2 regions of the Thalassobaculum salexigens DSM 19539 genome follow, and region 2 is predicted to be linked to the other one. Evidence: predicted binding sites of a transcription regulator. Region 2 holds the regulator's gene; the other holds the start of a gene.
The links. Region 2 encodes HrcA, which represses chaperone genes, less so after heat shock. Its sites were predicted from a motif close to GTTAGCACTCNCCNNNGGNGAGTGCTAAC; they were not measured.
Positions count from the first base shown of each region.

Region 1: the regulator HrcA is predicted to act here: its motif matches at 1,109-1,137, upstream of G578_RS0116270 (co-chaperone GroES).

Region 1 covers NZ_KE384094.1:226,598-229,909, forward strand. Annotated here, with positions in the region: gene G578_RS0116260 (hypothetical protein) at 1-363, shown strand, start outside; gene G578_RS0116265 (PAS domain-containing protein) at 373-942, shown strand; gene G578_RS0116270 (co-chaperone GroES) at 1,208-1,525, shown strand; gene groL (chaperonin GroEL) at 1,607-3,241, shown strand.
Region 2 covers NZ_KE384095.1:449,589-452,900, reverse strand. Annotated here, with positions in the region: gene grpE (nucleotide exchange factor GrpE) at 1-460, opposite strand, end outside; gene hrcA (heat-inducible transcriptional repressor HrcA) at 771-1,850, opposite strand; gene rph (ribonuclease PH) at 2,022-2,786, shown strand; gene rdgB (RdgB/HAM1 family non-canonical purine NTP pyrophosphatase) at 2,800-3,312, shown strand, end outside.

The sequences.
Region 1 (3,312 bases), on a different contig from region 2:
ATCGGACTCTGCTGCCAACTCCTCCCCGCTTCCGCGTCGGCCGACACCGGCACCTGCCCCGGCCTCGGGCAGGGCGACGGTCCCGACCTCGCCGCCTGTATCGTCAACCAGCTCTGCATCGAGGGTATCTACTCGCCGCCGCGCTCGATCGAGCTTCCGGCCGAAGCGGTCGAGGCCTATCGGCAGGCGGAGATCGACACTCTGGTCCGGCACTTCCGCCTGGAGGTCCAGTTCCGCAAGCGCGCCGGCGCGGATATCGGCCAGTGCGGCTATACTGGACCGACCAAGTTCATGTACTCGCTGGTGGAGCCCACCTCGCCCACGACCATCGCGGTCACCTTCGACCCGAACTGGACATACTGACGGACGGCCATGACCACGGTGTCCTGCATCCGCACCGCCGCCTTGAAGCCCCGGGCGCGGGCCTTCGCCGACTACTGGCTTTCCCTGCCCCGGACCGACCTGATCCCGTACCGGCGCGACTTCGAACCCGGGGCACTGGCCGGCATCCTCAACACCTTCCTGATCTTCGAGATCGTCGCCCCGGATCACTTCCTGGTCCGGCTCGCCGGCACCACCGTGATCGAGCATTACGGCCGCGAGATCACCGGACAGAACTATCTCGACTTCCGCACCCCGCAGGAGCGGTCGATCACCCGGGCAGCGATGACGCTCATTGCCACTCACCCCTGCGGCCAACTCGTCAGCCAGGCGGTGCGGACCGGCGACGGGAAGGGCCGGATCTCGGAATCCTTCGGCCTGCCGATGCGCGACGACGCGGGGCGGGCGACCCTGCTGTATTATCAGGTGGACGATATCCGACTGGACGATTTCAAGACGCGCGAGGAGCGCTATCTCCTGGAGAAGAAGACCGCGATCCGGCATTTCATCGACATCGGCAACGGCATCCCCGACTTCCCCCATGTCGGGACGCTGAGTTGACGGGGTCGCCTGCACCGGGCCGCGGCCGCCCGGATGGTTGATCCGGCGGACGCTAAACCGCATATACCGTTGCAACTTCACCGCCCCAACGGACCGGTCCGGAGCGCGAAATCTGCGCGAACGCGCTCGCAGCCCGCTTGACAGTTTCCTCCCGCCTCCTTACATCGCTGGCACTCACCGGGCGAGACTGCTAACAATACGAGTCAATCCCGGCGACATTGCTCAAACTGCACGTCTCAACAGAGTGTAAATTGGAGGAAGGGTCATGAAATTTCGGCCGCTCCACGACCGCGTGGTGGTTCGTCGTATCGACGCCGATCAGAAGACCGCTGGCGGCATCATCATCCCCGACACGGCGAAGGAAAAGCCGATGGAGGGTGAAGTCCTGGCCGTGGGTCCGGGCGCCCGCGACGAAGCCGGCAAGATCGTCGCTCTCGACGTGAAGCCGGGTGACCGCGTCCTGTTCGGCAAGTGGTCGGGCACCGAGGTGAAGATCGACGGTGACGATCTGCTGATCATGAAGGAAAGCGACATCATGGGTGTGCTCGAGGGCACCTCCAAGTCGTCCAAGAAGGCCGCCTAACCAGCTGTCCCATTCAGCGAGGGGCCTTCGAAAGAAGCCGCTTGTAACAAAGGGCTAACCCTATCCAAGGAGAACAACAACATGGCTGCCAAGGACGTTAAGTTCGGCATCGATGCCCGCAACAAGATGTTGCGCGGCGTGGACATTCTGGCCGACGCGGTGAAGGTCACGCTGGGCCCGAAGGGTCGCAACGTGGTTCTGGAGAAGTCGTTCGGCGCGCCGCGGATTTCCAAGGACGGCGTGACCGTCGCCAAGGAAATCGAGCTGTCCGACAAGTTCGAGAACATGGGCGCGCAGATGGTGCGCGAGGTCGCTTCCAAGGCCAACGACGTGGCCGGCGACGGCACCACCACCGCGACCGTGCTGGCGCAGTCGATCGTCCGTGAGGGCGCGAAGGCCGTTGCCGCCGGCATGAACCCGATGGACCTGAAGCGCGGCATCGACAGCGCCGTCGAGGCCGTCGTCGCCGACATCGAGAAGCGCTCGAAGAAGATCACCACCTCCGGTGAGGTCGCCCAGGTCGGTACCATCTCGGCCAATGGCGAGAAGGAAATCGGCGAGATGATCGCCAAGGCCATGGAGAAGGTCGGCAACGAGGGTGTCATCACCGTCGAGGAAGCCAAGTCGCTGCACACCGAACTCGACGTCGTCGAGGGCATGCAGTTCGATCGCGGCTACCTGTCGCCGTACTTCGTGACCAACGCCGACAAGATGATCTGCGAGCTGGAGAACCCGTACATTCTCCTGCACGAGAAGAAGCTGTCCAACCTGCAGGCCATGCTGCCGGTTCTGGAGCAGGTCGTGCAGTCCAGCCGTCCGCTACTGATCATCGCCGAGGACGTCGAGGGCGAGGCCCTGGCCACCCTCGTGGTCAACAAGCTGCGTGGCGGCCTGAAGGTCGCGGCCGTGAAGGCCCCGGGCTTCGGCGATCGCCGCAAGGCGATGCTCGAGGACATCGCGATCCTGACCGGCGGCACCGTCGTGTCCGAGGATCTCGGCATCAACCTCGACAGCGTCACGCTGGACATGCTCGGCACCGCCAAGCGTGTCGCCATCACCAAGGACGAGACCACCATCGTCGACGGTGCCGGCAAGAAGAAGGACATCGAGGGTCGCTGCTCGCAGATCCGCGCTCAGGTCGAGGACACCTCCTCCGACTATGACCGCGAGAAGCTGCAGGAGCGTCTGGCGAAGCTCGCCGGCGGTGTGGCCGTGATCCGCGTCGGCGGTGCGACCGAGATCGAGGTGAAGGAGCGCAAGGATCGCGTGGACGACGCGATGCACGCGACCCGCGCCGCGGTCGAGGAAGGCATCCTGCCGGGTGGCGGTGCCGCCCTGGTCTACGCCATCAGGGCGCTGGACAAGGTCAAGTACGCCAACGACGACCAGCGCATGGGTGTGAACATCATCCGCCGCGCCCTGGAGGCTCCGGCCCGTCAGATCGCGTCCAACGCCGGTCACGACGGTTCGGTCATCGTCGGCAAGCTGCTCGAGTCCAAGGACAGCAGCTGGGGCTTCGACGCCCAGAGCGGTGGCTTCACCGATCTGGTGAAGGCCGGCATCATCGACCCGACCAAGGTTGTCCGCAGCTCGCTGCAGAACGCCGCGTCGGTCGCCGGCCTGCTGATCACCACCGAGGCCATGGTCGCCGACAAGCCGGAGCCGAAGTCGTCTGCTTCGGCGGGCGGTCCGGACATGGGCGGCATGGGCTTCTGATCCAGCCCTCTTTAACGATGCGGGACGGGCCGGGGAGCGATCCCCGGCCCGTTTCTATTCGCGCCCCCGCT
Region 2 (3,312 bases):
TCTTGTGCTTGTCGAAGGCGTTCAGAACCTCCTTCTCGGTCATCTCCACGCCGACGATGACGTTCTTCACCGCGTCGTCGAGGGAATCCCGGTCCGCCGGGGCGGAGTCCAGCGCACGGCGCAGGTTGTCGACGGCGTTCAGCAGATCCTTGGCCAGGTCGGCCGACGCGAACTTGCGCCACTGCTCCTTCTCGCGCTCGGTGCGCCGGCGCAGGTTCTCCGCATCGGCCAGGGCCCGCAGTGCCTGGTCCTTGAGATGGGCGACCTGCTCCTCGAGCTCGGCGATCCGCACGTCGCGGGCATCGGTCTGGCCGCCGTCCGTGTCGATCAGGCCTTCTTCCGACAGGCCCAGGCTCTCGGCAAGCGACGCCTCGGCCGCCTGATCGTACGGGGCTTCGCCCGGCGCCTGCTGATCGTTGACGGGTTGCGGGCCGGCGGGCTTGTTCTGGTCGTTCGCCATGATCGCTACTCGTGGTCCTGCGGTTGAAAATGCGGCACGTCCGTGGATCGGAGACTGTCGTGACGTCCGCTATGTAAGGCGCCTGTGCGTCGATGAAAACCCGAATCGCCGCAAATCACCCCCGAGCGTCGGCGGATCCCTCGGCGTCGGCCCGGTGCGGCGTCCCGGATTTCCTAGAACCAAATCCGACCGTATTGAATCACGGAGCGATTCAATACGGTCGGTGAATTTGTCTCTGAACCAATAAGATAGAGCAGAATCAGGCACGCCGATGGGATCGCGAAGTGATCCCGTCACCGCACGATCTGCTCTAGCCCAGCAGCCGGCTGATCAGCTTGGAGGTGTAGTCGACCATCGGGATGATGCGGGCGTAGTTCATCCGGGTCGGGCCGATCACACCGATGGCGCCCACGACCGAACGTTTCTGATCGTGGTACGGCGCGATGATCATCGAGCAGCCGGTGTTGCGGAACAGCTGATTCTCGGCGCCGATGAAGATCTGCACCCCGTCGGCGGCCCCGGTGGCGTCGAGCAGGCGCAGGGTGCTCTCCTTCTCCTCGAGCTGCTCGAACAGCCCGCGGATCCGCTCCAGGTCCTCCAGGGCGGTCACGTCGTGCAGCAGGGCCGACTGGCCGCGCAGGATCAGGGTGGAGGCACCCGGCCCCCCGCCCCAGGTAGCCAGCCCGGCCTGCACGACGCGGGAGGTCAGGTCGTCAAGCTCGGCCTTGCGCTGGACGATCTCCTCCTCGATCCGCGCCATCGCCTCGCTGAGCGTGCGACCGCTGAGCCGGGTGTTCAGGTAGTTGGTCGCCTCCACCAGGGCCGAGGGCGGCAGGCCGGCGGGCAGCTCCACCACCCGGTTCTCCACCAGGCCGGTTTCGCTGACCAGCACCACCAGGGCGCGCTGGTTGCCGAGCGGCACGAACTCGATATGGCGCAGCGAACCTTCATTCTTCGGCGAGACGACGAGGCCGGCGCAGCGGGTCAGCCCGGCCAGAGCGGAGGACGCCTCCTCCAGCATCTCCGCCACACTGCGGCCCGCGGCGGCGCACTGTCCGTCGATGCTCTCCCGTTCCTCCGGCCCGAGATCGCCGCCGATCTCCAGCAGGCCGTCGACGAACATGCGCAGGCCCGCGTCGGTCGGCAGGCGCCCGGCGGAGGTATGGGGCGAGAACAGCAGTCCCGCCTCCTCCAGATCGGCCATGACGTTGCGAATTGTCGCCGGCGACAGCACCAGGCCCTGCTTACGCGACAGGGTGCGCGAGCCCACCGGTTCCCCCGTCTCCACATAGGCATCGACCACGTGCATGAGGATCCGGCGCGACCGCTCGTTGAGTTGCGCCAGGGCGGTGGACGGCATCGACGTGCCGTCAAAGGGTTCTTTGTGCATAGCTGCCATCGTAGCGCAAAATCTAGGAAGCGCTATGCGGCCGGTCAACGTGTGTCGCCACCGCCTCCGCCGGTCCGCCCGCAGCGGTCCGCGAGACTGGACGCCGGGGGTCGGGATCGCTAGCTTCCGCGCAGATTTCGACCAGAGCCATCCGCAACGAAAGGCGACCCCATGGCATCCGCCCCGACCTCCGGCCAGAACGCCGGCCAGACCCCGGCGGGCTCCCGGCCCTCCGGCCGCGCCGTCGACGAACTGCGCAAGGTGGTCCTGGAACCCGGCTTCGCCAAGCATGCCGAAGGCTCCTGCCTCGCCCGGTTCGGCGACACTCACGTGCTGTGCACCGCCACCGTGGAAGAGCGGGTCCCGCCGTGGCTGAAGGGCGGCGGCAAGGGCTGGGTCACCGCCGAATACGGCATGCTGCCGCGCTCCACCCATACCCGCACCGACCGCGAGGCCGCCCGCGGCAAGCAGTCGGGTCGTACCCAAGAGATCCAGCGCCTGATCGGCCGCTCCCTGCGCGCCGTCACCGACCTCGCCGCCCTGGGCGAGCGCCAGATCCGGATCGACTGCGACGTGCTGCAGGCCGATGGCGGCACCCGCACCGCGGCGATCACCGGATCCTGGGTCGCCCTGCACCAGGCGATCGCCACCCTGAAGCGCTTCGGCGCGGTGAAGAGCGATCCGCTGGTCGACCGCGTGGCCGCGATCTCCTGCGGCATCTACAAGGGTGTGCCGGTGCTGGATCTCGACTATGCCGAGGACAGCGACTGCGACGCCGACGCCAATTTCGTGCTGACCGCCGGCGGCGGACTGGTCGAGGTCCAGGCCACGGCCGAGGGCGATCCGTTCTCGGAGGCGGCGTTCATGGAACTGCTGCGCCTCGCCCGCAAGGGCACCGACGAGCTCGCCTCCCTGCAGCTCGCGGCCGTGGGCTGAGGAGACCGACGCCATGGCGCCCCGCAAGCTGGCCGGCGAGACCCTGGTCCTCGCCAGCCATAATCCCGGCAAGGTGCGGGAGATCGGCGAGCTGCTGGCGCCCTATGGCATGAGCGTGGTCTCCGCCGGCGAGCTCGGCCTGCCGGAGCCGGAGGAGACGGGCACCACTTTCGTTGCGAATGCCGAACTGAAGGCGCTGGCGGCGGCCACGGCCTCCGGAAAACCGGCGCTGGCCGACGATTCCGGGTTCTGCGTCGCGGCTCTGGACGGCGATCCGGGGATCTACTCCGCCCGCTGGGCCGGACCGTCCAAGGACTTCTCGGTCGCCATGGAGCTGGTCCACCGGAAGATGGCGGAGAGCGGCTCGGACGACGACCGGGCCTGGTTCACCTGCGCGCTGACCCTCGCCTGGCCCGACGGCCATTGCGAAAGCGTGGAGGGCTTCGTGCACGGCACCGCCGTGTGGCCGCCGCGCGGCGACAAGGGCTTCGGCTACGATCCCATGTTCGTGCCCGACGGCGACACC